One region of the Paenibacillus allorhizoplanae genome, then DNA from elsewhere that is predicted to be linked to it. Evidence: predicted binding sites of a transcription regulator. Region 1 holds the regulator's gene; each other region holds the start of a gene.
The links. The regulator Rex, encoded in region 1, represses fermentation and respiration genes when NADH is low (regulators of the CRP and FNR family bind a similar motif). The targets are predictions, from matches to a motif close to TTGTGAAATATTTCACAA.

Region 1 (4,600 bases):
GAGGTTTGAACAAAGTATTTATCACTCCTATTGATCGGGAAGATATTATGGTTCTAGCTTCCAAAGTCGATGATGTTACCGATGGTATTGAGGCTACGATTGCTCGTTTCGACTATTTGAGTGTTTCTCATACAGATTCCTACATGAAAGATTTCTCTGGAGTTATCGTAGACTCATGTCAACATATGCTAGATGCTTTCAAGCTTTTAGCTAAGAAAAAATATATGCAAATTCCGGAGCACACGGTGGCTATAAATAAATTAGAAAATGATGGAGATCGTTTGATGCGCGAAGGAATTCGTCAAATTTTCATCACACGCAAAGACCCCTACGAAGATTTCAAACTCAAAGAAATTTACGAGCGTTTGGAAGAAACAACCGATGCCTGCGAAGATGTCGCTAACATTCTAGACAGCGTAGTACTTCGTTACTCTTAAGACAAGATGTCTGTGTGTACGAAGAAAGTTTTCCAATTGGAAAGCGCTAGGAGGAATTCATGTTAACTTATTTGATCATAATCGTTGCACTAGCCCTGTTATTCGACTTCATCAACGGATTCCACGATACAGCTAATGCGATTGCTACTTCCATTTCTACGCGAGCATTAAGTCCGCGTGTAGCGATTTTCATGGCTGCTTCACTTAATTTTGTTGGGGCTATGGTTTCATCGGAGGTAGCCAAAACAGTAGGCGGAAGTATTGCCAATCCTGCGAAGATCGAAAATGGCGTTGAAGTCGTGATTGCAGCCTTGCTTGCAGCAATCATCTGGAACTTACTTACCTGGTACTTGTCTATTCCATCTTCGTCCTCCCACACGTTACTTGGTGCCTTAGCTGGTGCTGTAATTGCAGGAGCAGGCTTCAATGGCGTTAACTGGAGTGGTTTCACACAAATTATTATCATTCTTATTTTATCGCCGATTATCGCTTTCGTTCTAGGTTATCTCATTATGGTATTGATCAAAAATATCGTGCTGTGGTCAGGTAATACATCCAGATCCAAACTAAATCGTGGTTTTCGTACGTTACAAATCATCTCTGCCGGTTTACTTTCGTATTCCCATGGTGGTAACGATGCGCAGAAGGCGATGGGGATTATCGTGTTTGGTCTTGTTGCAGCCGGCGTTCAAGATGATTTGAATGTACCGATCTGGGTAAAAATTGCTGCAGCCCTCGCGATGGGCCTTGGTACATCCATTGGCGGATGGCGGATCATTAAAACAGTCTCGGGTAAAATTGTTAAAATTGAGCCGATCAACGGCTTTGCCTCGGACTTAACATCATCGATTGTCATTCAAATCTCAACCTTCATTGGTAAACCATTATCCACAACACATGTTATTTCCTCTGCGATTATCGGGACAGGCAGTGTCATGCGATTCCATGAAGTACAATGGGGTACGGTTGGTCGAATGTTAGTCACTTGGGTTATTACCATTCCGATCTCCATGGTTCTTGCTTACACCCTGTACTTTGTGATATTCCGTTTAATCATGTAGTAATAAAAAACAAAGGCACGACCCGCTGAAGCTGCGCGGGTCGTGCCTTTTTCATGCTAATCGAGATAATAAGCTAAGCTTTGAAGCTCTGTCGTGAAATCCGCATAATGCACGCGTACATCTGGCGGCACCTTAATGATGACTGGCGCAAAGTTCAGTATCGCTTCAATGCCACAAGCAACGAATTCATTCGCTACATTCTGTGCTTCAGCCGCGGGAACGGTAATAATACCGATCCGCACACCAAGCTCAGACATAACTGACTTCATTTTATCCATGGGGAGCACAACCAAATTATTAATCACTTCGCCTGTCTTTGAAGGCATGGCATCGAATAAAGCCACAATTTTCATATCATTACGTAAGTACGTATTATAATTGCAAAGTGCTCTGCCTAAATTTCCTGCGCCAACGAGGGCAACTTGAATATGTCGATCTAACTTCAGAATCTGGCGAATCTTCTCTATCAAGTAATTGATATCATAGCCAATCCCTTTTTTGCCAAACTCGCCAAAATAAGCTAAGTCCTTCCGAATTTGAGCAGGATTCAGATCTAATTTCTGACCTAAATCCTGAGAAGACACCGTGGACACATTGTTCATTTGCAACTCGTTTAGATAGCGTAAATAGATAGGTAATCTGCGGACAACAGCTTCTGAAATTTTTTGTGTTTTCACGAATTAAGCTCCTCCCATCCATTGCTCAATCCTCGGCAGCATTTGTTCGCAGGTCATGTGCTCGATCTTCGGACCAGGCAACGAATAGAGGAAGTGCTTGCCATAATACGTCTCAATAACACGTGTATCATAGATAATAACGATCCCTTTGTCTGACGCCCTCCGAACTAATCGACCGAAGCCTTGTTTAAATCGAATAACAGCTTGAGGAACAGAAAATTTCATAAATGGATTCTCATTGCGCTTCTTGATATTCTCACATTTGGCTTCGACAAGCGGGTGATTAGGCGGTTGGAATGGGAGACGAATGATCGCCAGACAACTTAACGCATCTCCTGGAATATCTACACCTTCCCAGAACGAACTAGTGCCCAGTAACACGCACATTTTATTATCTTGGAACATTCGGGTCAACTTACTGCGATTGCCGCTGTCAACACCCTGACCAAGCACAGTGATGCCATGTGGGTTGAGCTTTTCCTTCATTCCTGCATGAACAAGCTTCAACATCCGGTTCGAGGTACATAGAACTAGCATTCGCCCCTTTGTCACCTGTGCAACATCACTTAGAGAGTTGATCAGTGCTTCGATAAAAACGGGATCTCCCGCTCCCTTGATCGTTGGAAAATTACGTGGAATGACGACCAAAGCCTGCTCACGATAGTTAAAAGGTGACGGTAATTGCACTGTTTTCAGCTTACCTGACTCTTCGTCTTCTGGAATGGCTAAGCCTAGCTGCTCCGCCGAGTACTGGAACGATTTATTCACCGAGAGCGTTGCGGAGGTCAAGATAATACTGTCTTTCGTTTCAAAGAAATGCTGCTGCAGCAACCCACTAACATCCGTTGGAACGGAATTCAGTTGAACCGATTTGGCTTTCGCATACGTGCCAGCTTCAATCCAATACACGTACCCTTCATCTGCCATTTTCATAAAGAAATGAAGCGCATCACGATGCGCATACAGCTCTTTCACAGTTCCATTCAGATCGGTCACTAACCCTTGAACACCAAGTCCATCTTGCTGCTCCTTTAGCTCACTCAACAATTTATCCAAAGTTCGCAAAAGTTCACTCGCATTCAGATAAATGTTATCCTCCATAATCAACAACTCACGCCAATTCGCAGGCAGAGTCTCCGGCTTCAAACGCAGCACATATTGCGAAGTTTCCGATTGTGAAGGATCACTTCTGGAGGAAACCAACTCGTACAGGGCTTCACTTAAACGTTCCCAGTCCTCTTTGATCGAAATGATTTTCGGAAACAATCCATCAATCGTGTTACTCCATGCGGCTGCTCGCTCCCCTGCCTCATCCGATTTCTGTAATCGGAAACGAAGCATTGGAAGCTGTCCGCTTCGATTATCCTTATACAGCCACAATAAGGAATGGTAAAACGCAGAGGCATGCAGCTCGATCCCGAGGTGCTTACTTGCCACTTCTTCAAAGTGATGCGCCTCGTCAATCACAAGGTGCTTGTAGGACGGCAGAAGGCGGTTCTCAGCCTTCATATCCGTAAAGAGGAGGGAATGGTTCGTGATGATCACATCAGCCGTATTGGCGTCATTACGAGCTCTGTGGTAGAAGCACTTCTTATACCAAGGGCACATGCGGTTTAGACAGGAGTCCGTGTCACTCGCAACCGAGTACCAGAATTGGGCACCTTTGTTGCCAAAGTGCAGTTCTTCCTCATCCCCATGTTCGGTTTCACTTAGCCAAACAACCATTTGCGCGGCCGTTATCGGGTCTTCTCGGCTATTTTCGTAGTCCCGTGTTGTGAGCTTCGTCTCAAACTTACGAAGGCACAGATAGTGACTTCTTCCTTTGAGGACAGCTGCTTTGAATGGAATAGGAAAAATTTCTTTTAATAGAGGGATATCCCGCTCACGCAGCTGCTCCTGCAAATTAATCGTATGTGTCGAGACGACAACTTTCTTCTCATATTTCAAACCGTAATAGATCGAAGGAATCAAGTATCCCAGTGATTTGCCTGTCCCTGTTCCCGCTTCGATCATCAAATGCTGATCTGCCTCGAGAGACTTCTCCACTTCCAGAATCATTTGATCCTGAGATTCACGATCCTCGTACACCTCGAATCGTTGTTGGAGCGCGGATTTCAGGCCTTGCTGAAAGGCTGTAAAAGAATTTCCTAACGCTGCCGTTACTTCGTATTCAGAGCGCGGATCTTCGTCTTCTCCCCAATCCGTCACATTCAAGGTAAATTGACGGAAGTAACGATTCGTATCCATATCGACACTTGTTACTGACTCTTTATATAAACAAATTTCGTCCAAAAACCACCCCAAATCGGTGTTACCGTTTTCGAAAATTTGGTTCAACCGTTGCACCGTTAAGAGAGGCAGCCCCAGTAAGCGATCCAAGCAGTGGATCCAAATCAATGCAGTAACTTCCGCATCACTGTCTGCT
Region 2 (4,600 bases), on a different contig from region 1:
GAATCAATACGATTGAACAAATATTGAAATTGACACCAGACAAGTATGAGATTACCGTCATTGGTAAAGAGCCGCACCCTAATTATAATCGTATTCAATTGTCTTACTTGCTCGAAGGAAGCAAGACATTCGACGACATTATTCTTAATGATTATGACTGGTACGAAAGAAATCATATTCAATTGTTAATAGGCGTTGAAGTTACTCAAATAGACCTTACTTCTAAACAAGTACACATGAGCAATGGACAGACTCAGCCATACGATAGACTCATCATAGCGACCGGCTCCAATCCTGTCATGCTTCCTATACCAGGCATCGATAAAGATGGGATTGTCAGCTTCCGTGATATTCATGATTGCAACAGAATGGTACATGCGGCAAGCGTGTTTAAGAGAGCAGCTGTTATTGGCGGCGGTTTGCTTGGACTCGAGGCTGCCAGGGGACTTCTTAAATTAGGCATGGATGTTTCCGTTGTACATTTATTCTCAGACTTAATGGAGAGACAACTCGATACAGCAGCATCTGCCATGTTGAAGACAGAACTGGAAGAGCAAGGCATGCATTTTCAATTAAATAAAAAGACCATTGAAATATTTGGCGGTGAACATGTCAAAGGACTTCTCTTCGAAGATGGTTCCGTACTTGAAGCGGATTTTATCGTAATGGCGGTGGGGATTGCTCCTGAAACGACAATTGCTCGAAATTGCGGTTTAGAAGTAAGACGGGGTATTGTTGTTGACGATCTTATGCAAACAAGTGCTCAGGGTGTATTCGCTGTAGGGGAATGCAACCAGCACCGTGGTGTCAGCTATGGTTTAGTAGCTCCGTTATTTGAGCAAGGGGCTGTGCTAGCCAAGCATCTATGTGACATGCCAACGGAACCCTATAAAGGATCGATTGTATCTACCAAACTCAAAATTTCCGGCGTGGATGTTTTTTCCGCCGGGGCGTTTCAAGATGGGCCGGATGTTGATGTTATTTGCTTACAAGATAATTGGAAGAAAACTTACAAAAAGGTGCTGCTTAAAAAAAATCGCATTATCGGAGGCGTGTTGTTCGGTGACGTGAGTGACTCCGCCCAACTGTTGAAATGGATAAAGGCTCAGGAACCGATGACGCAGGAGATACATGAACAACTGATGGGCACGCCCTCAATAGAGGGATCGGATCCTTTGGCTTTCGTCACTGCGATGCCAACCGATGAGATCGTATGTGGCTGCAACGGGGTTACCAAAGGTATGATTATTCAAGCCATTACGGATAAGAGGCTTAGCACGGTAGAAGAAATAAAATTATGTACGGGCGCCAGCCGATCATGCGGGGGCTGTAAGCCGATGGTGGAGCAGCTTCTTGCTCTGACATTAGGCGACCGTTATGAAGGAAACCATGCGGTCAAAGAAACGCTCTGTAGCTGCACCATCCATAGCCGTGAAGATGTCATTGCTGCAATCAGAGATAAACGGTTATCCCACGTTCGAGAAGTGATGAACGTGTTAGAATGGCATAATCCGGAAGGATGCTCGAAATGTAGACCCGCCATTAACTATTATATTGGGATGGTTTGGCCAGAAGCTCATGAGGATGAGCGGGATTCCAGATTTGTCAATGAGAGACTGCATGCGAATATCCAGAAAGACGGTACCTACTCTGTGGTTCCCCGTATGTATGGCGGGGTTACCACTCCCGAGCAGCTTCGGAAAATTGCCGATGTCGCAGACAAGTATGAAGTGAAGATGGTGAAGGTTACAGGAGGACAGCGTCTTGACTTATTAGGCGTGAAAAAAGCGGATCTTCCACACATGTGGGAAGAGCTCGGTATGCCTTCAGGCTATGCCTATGCGAAAGCCATTCGCACAGTTAAAACATGCGTAGGCTCTACATTTTGCCGTTTCGGTACTCAGGATTCTATCAGCATGGGGATTCTGCTGGAGAAGAAGTTCGAACGGCTTTGGATGCCTGCCAAGTTCAAAATGGCAGTGAACGGCTGCCCGCGTAATTGCGCCGAGGCGGAGATTAAGGATTTCGGCATCATTGGCAATGATGGCGGTTGGGAGATTTACGTTGGCGGTAACGGTGGCGTGAAATTAAGAGCCGCTGATCTCTTATGTAAAGTGAAAACCGATAAAGAATTAATTCAGCTCGCAGCAGCATTTATTCAGTTTTATCGGGAATCTGGGAAGTACGGGGAGCGAACATCCGATTGGATCGAACGGGTAGGTCTTCAGTCCATTATTAAAGAGGTTGTTGAGAATATAGAGCGGCGAAAAGAGCTGGAGCAGCGAATTGAGCATGCGCTTCTAGGGCTGCAAGATCCCTGGAAAGAAGTTGTTGAGCAGGAAGAACTTCAGCATCAATTATATGAGAATATTCAAGTGAAGTGAGGGAGGGAATACCATGGAAGCAGCAAAGGTTATTGATAGAGTGAGTTATTATTCGATAGGCAGTATTGGAGATTTCCCCCTGCATCTTGGGAAGGTCGTTCAGATCGGAGAAACCGAGATTGCCGTGTTCCGTTTGTCGGAAAGCGTTCTGTATGCACTTGAGAATAGAACAGGGCATAAGAAAGGAGGCCCTCTCGCCGAGGGTCTAGTCAGCGGGGAATATGTTTACTGCCCTCTTCGCGATTGTAAAATAAGTCTGCTTTCCGGAGAAGTCCAGCAGCCGGATACTGGACAAGTAAGAACATTCCCTATATGGCTTGAAGGGCATAATGTTCTTGTCGGTATGAAGTAAGGCTTTCCCAATAAGACCACAGTTCACATGGTGAACTGCGGTCTTATTGTTGTTCAATTAAGCGTAAGTATGCAACAGTGATTAAAAGTCACGAAACAGAAACAAGTGTTGTGATACTCCTCACAGTGAATTCTGAGATTAAGGCTTACAATGTGATTACAGCAGCAATAAAAGGAGGAGTTATATATGGTTATGGATCTTGGGATGCCGTTAGAGGATGCGCAGATTTCTAGTCTCCAAGAGGTTTTAGGGCGGTTAAAGGACGAACATGGCGCGTTAATAAAAGAGCTTGACCATGTTCAGGAAATGACAAGTCATATGGTTGGCATGCTTGGCACAGAAGAGTCAAAACGTTTGCTTCATGAAATTAGAAACCAAATGGTAAACTTCATGCAGCAGCTTGAGGCTCATGAGCAATGGGAGGAAATGGAGGTTATCCCCATCCTTTCTGAGTATGCGTATCGGGGAATGGAGCCCACCTTTTTGACCTCAACTTGGGTGCTGGAAGAGGATCATAAACAGGCGGAACGGTTTGCTCGCTCATTTCTTGACTATGCGGACCAATGTAAAGGTGCCGACAGTATAAAGCTGAAGAAGGCAATCTCTCTGCTTAGTGTGGCATGTTCTGTCTTATCAGAGCATCTGCTTTCTGAAGAGGAGATGATTTTCCCAATTGCGAATCAAATGCTGGAGCAATATTCACGTTAATTCAAATTGAGGAAAGGAGGATTTCACATGGAAATGAACATTCAATTAACTGATCGGGTAGGAGATATTGTGACGGGCTATCCCAATACAGATGAGGTGTTTAAGAAATTCCGAATTGATTTCTGCTGCGGAGGCAACAAATCACTTCTTCAAGTCATTCAAGAGCAAGCTATTAAGGAAGAGGATTTGTTGAAAAGTCTTGCCGAAGCAGCATCGACCGCGAAATCCGACAGTTTAAATTGGAGTGAAGTAAGCTCAAGTGAATTAATCGATTATATTACGCGTATCCATCATGGCTATTTGAAGACAGCACTCCCGCATATAAGTAAATATGTGAAGAAAGTGGCACGCGTACATGGGCCTTATCATCCTGAACTTCTGCAAGTCGAGCAATGGTTTAAAGCACTGAAAAAAGATATGGAACAGCATATGGAGAAAGAAGAACGAGAAGCATTTCCTGCTGTAATTGCGTTTGAGCAAGATCCCACCGAAGTGAAAAAAGAGCAGCTGCTGGAAATATTGGCTATGCTCGAGCATGAGCATGAGGAATCGGGTGATCTTCTTAAGCAAATCAGGGTAATCACTAAAGACTACGAGCTGCCGGGGGATGCCTGTACGACCTTTCAGCTTACTTTCTTGAAGTTGGAGGAATTGGAAGCGGATATGTTCCAGCACATTCATCTGGAGAACAACATTTTATTTAATCGCGTCTAGGGGGAAGTATCCATGTTCAGGCTTCCACTGCTGTTTATTGCAACCGGAATTCTCAGTTTTCTAGCTTTTCATGTACTATCCCTGTTTTCGTTGGGGTCATGGGTGGGGGAGCCTCCTCGGAACCCGGAGGGATGGTTCCGAATTCATCTGATTGTACTGGATTGGGGAACGATGATTGCCATGGGAGCCGTGTATCAACTGCTGGATGTGGTTTTGCAACGTAAGCTGCACAGCCACAAGCTAGGCTACCTTCATTATGCATGCTTTCTGATTGGCTCATCCATCCTATTGATTGGCTTCCTCCGTTTGGAGGTCAGTTGGATTGCCGCAGGTGCAACTATGACATGGCTTGGAATTTGTTTGTTCGCTTGGAATATAGGTCAAACGATGCTTCTTGCCGCAAAGTGGAATGCGATCACGGTGAGTACAGCTTGTGCCGTGG
Region 3 (4,600 bases), on a different contig from region 1:
ACCCAATCATTCCCCAGTTGAGGAAGCGTTTATATGAATATTGGGCAGCATTAGTGCTCTCTCCAGTGCCGGAGCGCCTCGATATCATGAATCACAAACCCTGAACGATCCGTTTCTACAATGCCCTCCTTACGAAGCTGATTAAGCAGACGGTTAACCGTCTCCCTGGTCGTACCAATCGCATTCGCAATATCTTGGTGGGTCATCGGTATTTCAATAAGTAGTTTCCCGCTTTTCACCTTTCCGTTAGTCTCTGCGAGCTTAAGCAGAAATAGTTGCCCTCTGTTTTGCACATCTTGTCCTGTCAGTTCCTGCAGCTTCCCCTGCAGTTCAAGGATTTTCTCGCTCATCACACGTAAAAGTTTAACCGCTATGCCGGGGGTATTACTAAGGAAAACCTCAAAGTGCTTGATGGGCATCGCAAGTAGCGTCGTTGGTACAATTGTCTCTGCTGTAGCTGGATAATGATTCGCATGAAATAACCCGGTATGCGGGAACATATCACCCGTTTTCAGAAAAGATACAATTTGTTGATGGCCATTTTCGTCCGTCTTGTACGTTTTGATTAAACCATTATGGATGAAGTATACAGCTTCTTTCTCACTGCCTTCTGTAAATACAATTGCTTTCTTGCGATACGATCGCTGAATCATAATCCTGCAAAGACCTTCCATTTCTCCATCGGACAAATCGCGAAACAATGGAACTTGGCGAAGGATCACCCCGGGATCTATGTTATTTTCATTCATTGTCATCTTCCTTCCTGAACACTTATTTGGGCTGTACATGCAAAAAAGAGCCAGACTTCACTCCGGCTCAACCGCTTTTAGTTAAAAATAATCTAACTGCTCTCTTGCCAATTCAGACATATGCTCCGGTGTCAACCGTGGCTCCCAAACGACTTCAACCTTCACCTTAGTGATGCCTAGCTCCCCTTCCAACGCACGCGTAACCCCTCCAACAATGGTATCGTGCATAGGACAACCAGGTGTTGTCAACGTCATTCGAATAGAAACTTCTTCATCTATGAGAACGATCTCATAGACAAGGCCCAAATCTACAATATTAACACCCAACTCTGGATCAAACACTTGTTTGAGACACGTTCGGATTTGCTCCATCGACATGACTTGCTCCATAATGCCATCACTCTCCATTTTCCTTACCTGTTAATTCGTCTTATCTATGAGAACCTTGGCAGATCCGTCAGCCTGATTCTCCACTTGATACGGATAGCCTAATCGTTGTAATCTAACTCCACAATTCTTGCTTTCTTCAACATCCTTTTCACCTCATATCATGCCAATGAACGCTTCTCTCTGTGTCATACTATGACGTGCCGAGTTATACAGCCCCTTCATGCCTCCATACAAGGTATAGAAGAAAGCATCGGGAGCATTCATACTGAAGGTTAGATACTGCTTGGGATCGATTCCGAGCATCCGCTCAAACAAAGCGGCTGTGTCGTAGGCATAGAAGCAAAAGTAGGTGTAGTCAAACTCAGGCATTTTGTCACATATGGTGATGATATCCTCAGCAAACTCTTCTAGATGATCCGACGCTTCTTTTATCATCGTTAGTGCATCTTCCAATGTTGCTGTTATGCGAAGGGTGGTAGGATTAAGAACTTCCACTTTTGCCATCTGTTATATCCCCCCTTAACCAAGCTTCCCAATTTTCACTTGAAATGTTTCAGGTCCTTGCTCTAAGTACTTCCAAGAGAACAATCCAGGTCGTGTTGCTTCAAATTGAAAGCGCAGCGGGCGCGGATCGTGGTCATTAATCAGCAGCATGGCTTCCCCGGATGCAAGCTGATCAAAGGATTCAAAGATGACTTTGTGCTTTAACTGCGGGGGATACTCGGGAGCTTTAATTATAGTTGCGAATTGGTTCATGATTAACCATCCTCCTTGATATTCGTTCTCAATCACACCTTTAGTATACGAGAATATGGAGCGCCAGATTGTGATAGATATCACGATTATTAATAAATACAAAATCACACTTGCCAACATTACCCTCTATTTAGCATGACGATAAACCAAAGCATATATTCCAGAGACAAATAAAGCTCCGCCAATTACATTTCCCATGTACACCGGCACCACATTTCTCAAAAAATCCATCCATGTTGCCTGATTTGAGAAAATAGCCGCAGGAATGACAAACATATTGGCAACGACGTGTTGGAACCCGATCGCCACAAAAGCCATTGTGGGAAACCATATACCTATTATTCTACCTATATCATTATCTGTACTATAGGCTAACCAAACGGCAAGCCCAACTAACCAGTTACAGCCAATACCCGATAAAAGCGCTACTGAGAAGGGTTCCGCAGTTTTAGCGTGGACAATCTTTACAAGTTTAGTTAAATAAACCCCCTGTTCTGTTAAACCAACTAGATGTCCGAAAACATAAGCGATGAATACAGCTCCTAGGAAGTTTCCAACTGTAATGACAGCCCAATTATTAACTAGCTGGTGAAATTTGATCTTTCCGGTAAAGAACGCTGTAGGAACTGCCATCATATTACCGGTAAGAAGTTCGCCGCCTGCAATTATTGTTAATATCAGACCCAACGGAAACACAGCAGCTCCGAATATGCTGCCAACGTCACTCCATGGAGCTGGAAAGACTCCGCTGACCCTGATGTACAGCAAAAAGCCCAAGGCAATATAAGCGCCACCTAAAAAACCGAGAAGGAGCTGCTTCCTAAACCTTAACTGTGCCTTTTTTACTCCTGCTTCCACTGTACGTTCCCATATCTGCTCCGGCTTCATAAATCCCATGTGACTTCCACCTCCATGGCCCTTTACTTCAGTTTAGAGCATCTTTGAGAAATTGTATGTGAATTAAATCACAAATAGAGATAATCTAAAAAAGATATGACTCCACCCCATTGAAGGAAGAGTCACATCCCATAATTTACAAATTCACTTCACGGTCATTTTACAGGAACCATCAAGGTCACCGTGGATCCTTCTCCCAGCTCTGAGTGAATCGTTAACTTGCCGCCAATACTCTTAGCTCTCTCTTCCATACTAAAAAGACCTACCCCTCTAGAACTGCTATTTCTAACAAAGCCTTTCCCTCTATCCTCTATTTGAACCTCGACAACGGAGTCACTCTCATGGACGGTAACACGAGCCTCCGATACATCTGCATACTTGGCAATATTGGTAAGAGCCTCTTGTATCACACGATATATGGTGGTTTCCTCAAGGGCACCCAGCCGTCTACGCAAACGGCTATCCAATTCCACCCTTATCCCGTAATGGTTCGCGTAGTTTTCAATATAAGTACGAACTGCTGGCACAACACCTAAATCATCCAATACTGAAGGTCGAATCTGCCAAGCCAGACTTCGAACTTCCTCAATAATGAAGGTGACATTTTCCCTCAGCAGTGTGATTTCTGAATTCTTTATGTTCTCTTCCCCGATCAGCCTATCCATGTGAATCAACAAGGAAAACAGACTTTGGCCAATACCATCATGCAGCTCACGGGAAAACTTCCTGCGTTCTTCCTCTTGGATTTGCATGACCTGTGACATCATCAGTTGGAGTTCTTCTTGAACTCGTTTTAACTCCGTCACTTCATTTCGAATGGCAAGATATTGATAGGATTGCCCCTCTTCATCCACAAATGGAACGATCGTTGTATCTACCCAATAGACGCTCCCGTCTTTGGCTTTGTTTTTAATCTCGCCGCGCCAGACTTTCCCCGAGGAAATCGTTTGCCACAAATCAGTCATGAATTCTTTCTCGTGATAGCCGGAATTGATAATCCGATGATCTCGACCAATAAGTTCAATTCTTGGATACTTAGAGATTTCACAAAATTTATCATTCACATATAAAATCTTTCCTCTGTGGTCAGTAACAGCAACAATCGAGGACTCGTCGAGAGCAAATTTAACATTGGATAATTGTTTAAGCGAATGTCTCAAATCCTGTTGAAACAAAGAGTCTGAGATATGATCACCAAGATGACTTAACAATTCGGTCACATTCTCGCCAATGACTTCCGGGTACTCTTGGTTTAAATCCTCACTCAAAGTTCAACAGTCCTTTCTTTACAGCGAATTTCACCAATTCCGGTCTCGTCTTGAGACCTAGCTTCTCCATCACGTTGCTTTTATGCGATTCCACGGTTTTGACGCTAAGGATCAATTGTTCTGCGATTTCTTTATTTGAGAATCCTTTGGCAATGAGCGCCAACACTTCCCTTTCACGCTCGGAGAGGGATTCAAATGTATCCGTATTCTCCCCATGCTTCAGCCGTTCGATATATTCATTCATCAGCCTCTTCGTCGCTGTAGGATATAGATAGGCATTACCCGCAGCAACAGATCGGATCGCAGTTAACAGTTCTTCATGAGGTGCGCTTTTTAAAATGTAGCCCGAAGCACCAACGTGAATTGCTCTGAATAAATATTCGTCATCATCATGCATCGTTAATATCAGAATGGCTAAGTCGGGCATTAAACGCCTCAGCTCCGTTGTCGCCGTAAGCCCATCCATGCCAGTAGGCATATTAAGGTCCATCAAGACCACATCTGGTTTCAGCAGTTGAGCTGCCTGAATCCCCTCTTCAC

Region 2: the regulator Rex is predicted to act here: its motif matches at 2,845-2,862, upstream of L6I86_RS10350 (hemerythrin domain-containing protein).
Region 3: the regulator Rex is predicted to act here: its motif matches at 2,849-2,866, upstream of L6I86_RS10275 (formate/nitrite transporter family protein).

Annotation. Positions count from the first base shown of each region.
Region 1 is NZ_CAKMMW010000002.1:604,798-609,397, forward strand. Features, by position in the region: gene L6I86_RS05325 (DUF47 domain-containing protein) at 1-437, shown strand, start outside; gene L6I86_RS05330 (inorganic phosphate transporter) at 497-1,498, shown strand; gene L6I86_RS05335 (redox-sensing transcriptional repressor Rex) at 1,555-2,175, opposite strand; gene dinG (ATP-dependent DNA helicase DinG) at 2,179-4,600, opposite strand, start outside.
Region 2 is NZ_CAKMMW010000004.1:393,402-398,001, reverse strand. Features, by position in the region: gene nirB (nitrite reductase large subunit NirB) at 1-2,384, shown strand, start outside; gene nirD (nitrite reductase small subunit NirD) at 2,398-2,736, shown strand; gene L6I86_RS10350 (hemerythrin domain-containing protein) at 2,923-3,444, shown strand; gene ric (iron-sulfur cluster repair di-iron protein) at 3,472-4,158, shown strand; gene L6I86_RS10340 (hypothetical protein) at 4,171-4,600, shown strand, end outside.
Region 3 is NZ_CAKMMW010000004.1:379,533-384,132, forward strand. Features, by position in the region: gene L6I86_RS10255 (Crp/Fnr family transcriptional regulator) at 51-653, opposite strand; gene L6I86_RS10260 (metal-sulfur cluster assembly factor) at 831-1,157, opposite strand; gene L6I86_RS10265 (hypothetical protein) at 1,293-1,643, opposite strand; gene L6I86_RS10270 (DUF2249 domain-containing protein) at 1,659-1,895, opposite strand; gene L6I86_RS10275 (formate/nitrite transporter family protein) at 2,022-2,792, opposite strand; gene L6I86_RS10280 (PAS domain-containing sensor histidine kinase) at 2,948-4,060, opposite strand; gene L6I86_RS10285 (response regulator) at 4,053-4,600, opposite strand, start outside.